DNA from 2 places in the Arthrobacter sp. 10N44_2 genome. Region 1 is predicted to be linked to the other one. Evidence: predicted binding sites of a transcription regulator. Region 1 holds the regulator's gene; the other holds the start of a gene.
What was found. Region 1 encodes LexA, which represses DNA repair genes until DNA is damaged. Its sites were predicted from a motif close to TCGAACANNTGTTCGA; they were not measured.
Positions count from the first base shown of each region.

Region 2: the regulator LexA is predicted to act here: its motif matches at 2,380-2,395, upstream of ruvA (Holliday junction branch migration protein RuvA).

Region 1 covers NZ_JBFTHT010000015.1:52,400-56,814, forward strand. Annotated here, with positions in the region: gene hisB (imidazoleglycerol-phosphate dehydratase HisB) at 1-60, opposite strand, end outside; gene AC1DBX_RS15560 (histidinol-phosphate transaminase) at 132-1,250, opposite strand; gene AC1DBX_RS15565 (LysM peptidoglycan-binding domain-containing protein) at 1,319-1,753, opposite strand; gene lexA (transcriptional repressor LexA) at 2,271-3,020, shown strand; gene AC1DBX_RS15575 (ATP-dependent DNA helicase) at 3,117-4,415, opposite strand, start outside.
Region 2 covers NZ_JBFTHT010000001.1:253,334-257,748, forward strand. Annotated here, with positions in the region: gene AC1DBX_RS01210 (MurT ligase domain-containing protein) at 1-150, opposite strand, end outside; gene pdxT (pyridoxal 5'-phosphate synthase glutaminase subunit PdxT) at 254-955, shown strand; gene AC1DBX_RS01220 (YebC/PmpR family DNA-binding transcriptional regulator) at 959-1,714, shown strand; gene ruvC (crossover junction endodeoxyribonuclease RuvC) at 1,764-2,342, shown strand; gene ruvA (Holliday junction branch migration protein RuvA) at 2,468-3,112, shown strand; gene ruvB (Holliday junction branch migration DNA helicase RuvB) at 3,105-4,229, shown strand.

The DNA of each region.
Region 1 (4,415 bases):
GGTGGTCCGTTCCATGCGTGCGGTCCGGCCCTCGGCGGCGGTGGATCCGGTGGTGCTCATGTAGATGTGTCCTTTGGAAGAAGGCAGGGTGTTGGGCAATCTGGCGGGGACGATTGGGCTCCCCACCAAGTCTAGGCCTGCGGCTTTGCGGAGCCGGCCAGGATGAGTTCAAGTGCCTCCAGGAAGGCTGTGGTTTCTGTCTCAGTGCCGGCGGTGACGCGCAGGTGCCCCGGAATACCGACGTCGCGGATGAGGACACCGGCGTCCAGCATGCGCTGCCAAACCTCATGGGGGTTCTCGAGGCCGCCGAAGAACACGTAGTTGGAATCAGACGCGGCCGGGGTCAAGCCCAACCGCGTCAGTTCCGACACGATCCGGTCGCGCTGGCGCTTGATGTCCTCGACGTCCGCCATGAGCGCCTCCCGGTGGCGCAGGGCAGCCAGGGCCGCAGCCTGGGTGATAGCGGAGAGGTGGTACGGGAGACGGACCAGGCGCAGGGCATCCGCGACCTCCGGGGCCGCGGCCATGTAGCCGAGCCGCGCACCCGCGAGGGCGAAGGCCTTGCTCATGGTGCGCGAGACGATGAGCCGCTCCCGGCCAGGCAGCAGGGTGAGGGCACTGGGCGTGCCGTCGTGGGCGAACTCGTGATAGGCCTCGTCGACGATCACGATGGTCTGGCTGGCCTCGCCGGCGTCATAGACTGCCTCGACCACATCAAGGCCCAGCCCCGTGCCGGTCGGGTTGTTCGGGGAACAGAGGAAGACAATGTTGGGCTGAAGCTCGCGGACTTGCTGTGCCGCTGATTCCGCACTGAGCCCATAGTCGGACGCGCGGGCCCCGACGACGTACTCCGTATCCGTGCCGGAGGCCAGCAGCGGGTACATCGAATACGTGGGAGGGAACCCGAGGGCCGTCCGGCCAGGGCCCCCGAAGGCCTGGAGGATTTGCTGAAGGACTTCGTTGGAACCATTCGCGGCCCAGATGTTCTCCGCGTCCAGCCCATGGCCAAGGTATTCGGCGAGGGCTTCGCGCAATTCGGTGAATTCGCGGTCCGGATAGCGGTTCAGCCCGGCAGCGGCGGCGCTCACGGCTTCGGTAATCGCGGCGCGGACATCGGCCGGGACCCCATGGGTGTTCTCGTTGACGTTGAGCAGGATGGGGACGTCCAGCTGCGGCGCGCCATACGGACGCAGGCCACGCAGATTGGTTCGGAGGGGCAGTCGGTTGAGGCGCTCAAGCTGGTCAGTCACGTGACCAGTTTAAGTGGTAGCGGGACGGGCGCTGAAACTGTGACGCCCGCGACGGCACCCGGGGGTGGCTACTTGGACGGAACAAACAGTTGCTGGCCCGGCATCACACGCGCGGCGTCCAGATTGTTCAACTGCACGATATCGGCCACAACATCGCGGGGATCGCGCTCCGGGGCCACCGACCCGGCAATGGCCCAGAGGGACTCCCCCGGTTGGACTGTGACGGATACGGTCGGCGTCACCGAGAGCTGGTCTGCGGAATCTGCCGCTTTCGCGGGAGCGTTGAGGAATCCGCTGAAGGACAGGATGAACGCCGCCAGCAGAATCAGGGGGACGCCGAAAAAGACGAAGCGTCCGCGCCGGGTGAGCCGAAGCGGCGGCTGCTTGGTCCGGCCGCCGGAAACCGCGGCGGCGGCTCCTTGCTGCGCCCGCGACGGCGCGGAGCCGCGGCGCCTGGCGTTGAGCGGGTACACGTTGCCGTGACTGGAAACGCCCTGGCCCATGCCGCTTTGGTCGAGGCCGCCGTGTCCGATGCTGCCGCGTCCGATGCTGCGGCTATCCGCTGCGCCACCCGGACCAACACCACGGTGGCGGGTCGTGACGCCCTGAATGTTAGTGCCGTCAAACGCGCTTGAAACTGACATGAACTGAGCCCTCCTGGACCATAAGTTGCCGCCCGGCGTACTCACGTACTCGCCGCCAACCGGCCGAACCTTCGAACATAGAACCGAATATTGCCTGCGAACCCAGATCGTCGGAATCGAACACATATTCGAATCTTACTTGTTCTGTTTTAGCACTTACTAACGAACGATGTCGAGACTCGCTAGAACAAATGTTTGAAAAAGGTCTGCGGCTGGCCTATTTTTGAGGGACAGGACAACCACTTTCGAACTCCCACTTTCGAACTACCAGTGGGAATTCATTCGTAGTTGATCAGCAGGGTCTGACATTTCAGGCCGGAAGTTCCCGGTGACAGCAGCCACGGCAGCCGGGCGGAACGGAAAGGCGTTGGCGAACATGGCAGCACAAGCCACCGGCGGCAGGGCCACCCCACGGAGCCCGCAGCCCGCCCGGGCCCCCAAGAGCCTCACCGTCCGGCAAAAGAAAATCCTGGAGACCATCCAGCGGTCCGTCACGGACAAGGGCTACCCGCCGTCCATGCGCGAAATCGGCGACACCGTCGGTCTCGCCAGCCTGTCGAGCGTGACCCACCAGCTCTCCCAACTGGAAAAGCTCGGCTACCTGCGGCGTGATCCGAAGCGGCCCCGGGCCATGGAAGTGCTCATGCCGCTGACCCTGGACGAGGGGGCCACGCCGATATCTGGTATCGAGAAGTCCAGCCCCTTGCGGGCCGTCGGCGGCCTGTCGGTAACCGAGCTCGCCAGCGCCACTGACACGGCAATGGTGCCGTTCGTCGGACGCATCGCCGCCGGCGGGCCGATCCTCGCGGACCAGGTGGTGGAGGACGTCATGCCGCTGCCCCGCCAACTCGTGGGCCATGGCGAACTCTTCATGCTCAAGGTGGCCGGCGACTCGATGATCGACGCCGCCATCTGCGACGGCGACTGGGTGGTTGTCCGCCGCCAGGGTGATGCCGTGAACGGCGATATCGTTGCCGCCTTGCTGGACGACGAAGCCACGGTCAAGACCTTCCGCCAGCGGGACGGCCACACGTGGCTGTTGCCGCAAAACACCCAGTACGAGCCCATTCTGGGCGACCACGCCGTAATCATGGGCAAGGTCGTATCGGTACTGCGCTCCCTCTAAACTGCGCTCCCCTTAGCCATCCGGGGCATGCTGCCAGTTCGGAGCGGCCACCCCGCGGCGGATTTCCGGCGCAGGGTGACGGCCCCGGTTTGGGACTTAAGCTTTCGCGGAGTCTTTCGCCAGGCGCTTCAGGGCTGCCATGGCAATCGATGAATCGGTGGTGGGCCAGAACGGCGGCAGCGCGGCGCGCAGGAAGCCGCCGTAACGCTCCGTGGAGAGCCGCGAATCCAGCACTGCCACCACGCCCTTATCCGAGGTCGAGCGGATCAGCCGTCCGGCGCCCTGCGCGAGGCGGATGGCGGCGTGCGTGGCCGAGACGGCCATGAAGCCATTGCCGCCGGACTGGGCCACGGCCCGCGAACGTGCCGTCATCAGCGGGTCGTCCGGCCGCGGGAAGGGAATCCGGTCGATGACCACCAGCCGGCAGGACACGCCAGGGACGTCGACGCCCTGCCAGAGGGACATGGTGCCGAACAAACACGTGTCAGGTTCGTCGGCAAACTGCCGCACGAGTGCCGTCATGGTCGACTCCCCCTGGCACAGGATGCTGAGGCCCAGCCGGGGCCGCATGGCCTCGGCTGCTTCCTCTGCGGCGCGCCGCGAGGAGAACAGGCACAGGGCGCCTCCGCCGGAGGCGCGGATCAGCTTCTCGAGTTCGTCCAGGGCCTCGGGGGACGTTCCGCGGCCGGGTTTGGGCAGGTGCCGGGCTACGTAGAGGATGCCCTGCTTCGGGTAGTCGAACGGGGAGCCGACGTCGACGCCGGTCCAGCTCGGGGCGCCGTTGCCAACCAGGCCCAGGCCGCCGGCGGCGGGTTCGAAGGCAGCGCCGATGGCCAGTGTGGCCGAGGTCAGGATGACGGTGTGGTCCGCGAACAGGCCCTCGCGCAACCGCCCCGCGACGCTCAGCGGGGCAACGTTGATCAACGCCGGCGCGCTCTCGTCCGGCTGGGAGTAGCCCTGCGCCGGGTCGAAGCTGCTGTTGCGGGAGAACCACACGACTTCGCGGTTTTCGCGCGCGGCCAGGAGGCGTTCACAGAGTTCCAGGATGACCATGAGGCGCGAGCGGGCCAGCTGCCGTCCGCCGTCCGCCGACACGGAGCTGTCCCCCTTGGAATCGGACAGGGCGGCGCGGCACGCGTCGCGCAGCTGGTCGATGCAGTCCAGCTGCTCGCTGTTCAGGCCATTGGGCATCAGCCCGCTGGGGACGCCGTCGATGGCGAGCTCCAGGTGGGCGGCGGCATTGTTCAGCGCATCCACGGTGATGCCCGTGTGCTTCCGGGCCCCGGACGCGGCGGCGTGCACCATCGCCACGGAGAGCTGGCCCGAGACCGCGCCCGTGACGCGGTCCTGAAGTTCGTGTGCTTCATCCACCACGACGACGTCGTACTCGGGCAG
Region 2 (4,415 bases), on a different contig from region 1:
GGCGACCCCCAGCGGCAGCGTGGACAGCGTCCGCCGCATGAAATCGGGGTCGATTTTTTCGACCACAAGCCCGGGGAGGGCCGAGCCTCCGCCCCTGAGCCGGGAGACCCGGCGGACGAACTTGCCGAGCGGAACGCTGAAGTAAAGCATGCTCTGTAATATATCCCAGCAGCGGCATGGAACCCGGACGCCCGGTGCCGTTGCATGCGTCTTCCATGCGTGCCGTGCAGGCGCAGAGCATTATGCTGTGGGGATGACCACCCCCTCTTTTTCCCCTGAATCCCGCGTGGGAACGGGGCTCCGGATCGGCGTCCTGGCGCTGCAGGGCGATTTCCGGGAGCATCTGCATGCCGTGGAAGCCGCCGGCGCCGCCGGCGTCGGGATCCGGCGTCCCGCCGAACTCGACGGCCTGGACGGGCTCATCATCCCCGGCGGCGAATCGACCACGATCGACAAGCTCTCCCGGATCTTCGGGCTCCGGGATCCGCTGCGCGAACGCATCCAGGCCGGCCTGCCCGTTTACGGCTCGTGCGCCGGGATGATCCTGCTGGCGGACGAGATCGCGGACCCGGCGAAGGACCTGGCCGGAAACCCGCAGCAGACGTTCGGCGGACTCGACATCACCGTGCGCCGCAACGCCTTCGGCCGGCAGCGCGAGTCCTTCGAGACGGACCTGGACTTCATGGGGTTAGGGTTCAGCGCCGCGGGCGGGGCAGTGGCCCCGGTCCACGCCGTCTTTATCCGCGGGCCCTGGGTGGAGCGCGTCGGCGACGGCGTCGAAGTCCTTGCTCAGGTGGAACCGTCCAAAGCCGGCCACCCCGAATCCCTGGACGGGACGGCTAGAATTGTTGCAGTGCGTTCCGGCAAGCTGCTGGCCACCTCCTTCCACCCGGAAGTGACGGGGGAGAAGCGCGTGCATGAACTGTTTATTCGAATGATCAGAGGAGAAGCGTAAAGCATGTCAGGCCACTCCAAATGGGCGACGACCAAGCATAAGAAGGCCATCCTTGACAGCCGCCGGGCCAAGTCGTTCGCCAAGCTGATCAAGAACATCGAAGTCGCCGCGCGCATGGGCGGCCCCGACCTCTCCGGCAACCCCAGCTTGGAACTGGCCGTCACCAAGGCGAAAAAGACGTCGGTGCCCGCTGACAATATCGACCGCGCCATCAAGCGCGGCGCCGGGCTCACCGGCGAGGTCGTCGATTACACCGAAATCATGTACGAGTGCCGCGGCCCGCAGGGTTCCGCGCTGCTGATCGAGTGCCTCACGGACAACAAGAACCGTGCCGCCTCCGAGGTCCGGCTCGCCATCTCCCGCAACGGCGGCACGATCGCCGATCCCGGCTCCGTCAGCTACCTCTTCTCCCGCAAGGGCGTCGTCTCGCTGCCGAAGAACGGCCTGGCCGAGGACGACGTCCTGATGGCCGTGCTGGATGCCGGGGCCGAGGAAGTCAAGGACAACGGCGACAGCTTCGAGATCCACTCCGAGCCGACCGACCTCCAGGCCATCCGCGATGCCCTCACGGAAGCCGGCATTGAGTACGACACCGACGAGGCCGAGTTTGTGCCGTCCATGCAGGTGCCGCTGGACCTTGATGCCGCCAAGAAGTTCATGAAGCTGGTGGACGCCCTGGAAGAGCTCGACGACGTCCAGAACGTGTACAGCAACGCCGACCTCAGCGACGAAGTGCAGGCCGCACTGGAAGCCGAGTGACCCGCTCACCCAAACGTGACTTTTGGGGCCCGGTCTTGACGGCCCAACCGTGACGCTGCGCGTGTTGGGGGTCGACCCGGGCCTCACCCGTTGCGGGATCGGCGTTGTCGACGTCGAGCGGAACCGGCGGGCCACTTTGGTGGCCTTCGGCGTTGTGGGCACCTCACCCGAGGAGAGCCTGGACCAGCGGCTGCTGGTCATCGCCACGTCCATCGACGAGTGGCTGGACCGCTACGAACCCCAGGTCCTCGCCGTGGAGCGGGTCTTTTCCCAGCTCAACGTCAGCACGGTCATGGGGGTGGCGCAGGCCTCCGGTGTGGTCATTGCGGCCGCCGCGCGCCGTGGCATCCCGGTGGCTCTGCACACCCCGTCCGAGGTCAAGGCAGCCGTGACGGGAAGCGGGACCTCGAACAAGGATGCGGTCACCAAGCTGGTGACCAAGATCCTCCGGCTGGACGCGCCTCCGCGCCCTGCCGACGCCGCCGACGCCCTTGCGTTGGCCATCACCCACGCTTGGCGGGCCGGCAGCGGGGCCGCCGTAGCCACGACTGGGCCGGGCAGCCAGTCCCTCACTCCGGCGCAGCGGGCGTGGGCGGACGCGGAGGCAAAAGCGCGCCGTGCGCGCTGAATGTCCGGCTGTGACGCCGCGGGGCTTGGTAGGGTATTCGTAGATATGTTCGGATAGCCGGCGTGCCCGGCTGTACGTTCTTTCATCACCCAGTTGTAGACGCCAGTTAGACCAGGAGCCCGGCCTTGATCAGTTTTCTTCGTGGAACCGTTGCGCATGTTGGCCTGTCCTCCGCCGTGATCGACCTCAACGGCGCCGGCATGAGCGTCAACGCCACACCGCAGACCCTCAGCGGCCTCCGGGTGGGTGAGGAGGGAAAGCTATTCACGTCCCTGATCGTGCGGGAAGACTCGCTGACCCTGTTCGGCTTCGCCAGCGATGACGAACGCGAGGTGTTTGATGTGCTCCTCAGCGTCAGCGGAGTCGGTCCCCGCCTCGCACTGGCGGTGCTGGCCGTCCACGAGCCCGAAGCCATCCGGGTGGCCGCCCACTCCGGCGACGGCAAGGCCTTCACGAAGGTCCCCGGCATCGGACCGAAGGTGGCCGGCCGGATCGTGCTCGAACTAGCCGGCAAGCTTGTGCCGCACGGCACCGCCGGCGCGCCTGTCGCGGCCGTGTCCGCCGAATCCGTCTGGAAGCCGCAGGTGGTGGCCGCGATGACCAGCCTGGGCTGGTCCGAAAAGGATGCCACGGCCAGCATCGACAAGTCCCTTGCCGATTCCCCGGACCTCGCGGCGAACGGCAATGTGGCGGAGATTCTCCGCGCGACGCTGCGCTGGCTGGGCCAGGACGGCGCCCGCGCCGGGAACCGGGTAGGCGCGCGTGGCTGAGCCGTCGATCGTCGCCGGGGGAGAGGAACCGGAGGAGCGGGTCATCGAAGCCGCCCTGCGGCCCAAGAACCTGCACGACTTCGTGGGCCAGCACCGGGTCCGCAAGCAGCTCTCCCTCGTGTTGGAGGCCTCGCGCATGCGTGGGCGCAGCGCGGACCACGTGCTGCTCTCGGGCCCTCCCGGCCTGGGCAAGACCACACTGTCCATGATCATCGCCGCCGAAATGAACGTTCCGCTGCGGATCAGCAGCGGCCCGGCCATCCAACACGCGGGCGACCTTGCGGCCATCCTGTCCTCACTCTCTGAGGGCGAGGTCCTGTTCCTGGATGAAATCCACCGCATGTCCCGGCCGGCCGAGGAAATGCTGTACATGGCGATGGAAGATTTCCGCGTCGATATCGTCGTCGGCAAGGGCGCCGGCGCCACGGCCATTCCGCTGGAGCTGCCGCCCTTCACGCTCGTCGGCGCCACCACGCGGGCCGGCCTCCTTCCCGGCCCGCTGCGGGACCGGTTCGGTTTCACCGGCCACCTCGAGTTTTACTCCGTCGAGGAGCTGGAACTGGTCCTGCGCCGCTCCGCCGGCCTGCTGGACCTGAAGGTCAACTCCGCCGGATTCAGCGAGATTGCCGGCCGGTCCCGGGGCACGCCGCGCATCGCCAACCGGCTCCTGCGCCGGGTCCGGGACTGGGCGCTTGTGCACGGCATCGAGCAAATCGACGCGCGGGCGGCCTCCGCGGCCCTGGACATGTATGAGGTGGACAAGCGGGGCCTGGACCGGCTGGACCGTGCCGTTCTCGAGGCCCTCATCACCAAGTTCGGCGGCGGCCCGGTAGGCCTGTCCACGCTCGCGATCGCCGTCGGCGAGGAAACGGAGACCGTGGAAACGGTCGCCGAGCCCTATCTGGTGCGCGAAGGACTCCTGGGCCGGACGCCGCGCGGCCGGATAGCCCTGGCGCCGGCATGGACGCACCTGGGCTTCGCCATTCCGGCCGGCGCCTTCGGCCAGGACCCGCTGGAACTGTTCCAGGCCGACGAGCCGGGCGAGAGCCCGATCGGCGGGTCCGCTGGGGATCTCGGCGAAGAAACCGATCCTCAGTGGATCCGAAACAGCCGCTAGCACCGTTCTTTCAGCTTTTCCCTTTAGACTGGTATGACGCTCGGCACGTCCGGGTTTTGTTTCCGTGGGCGGAGAGCAGGTAGCCGCCGGCGGTCTGGGGGACGGTCTCGCGGCCAGTTTGCTGCGCAGACCCCTGCCCGCGCCGTCAGGAGCAAACGGACGTTGCTGAAAAACAGCTATGCAAGT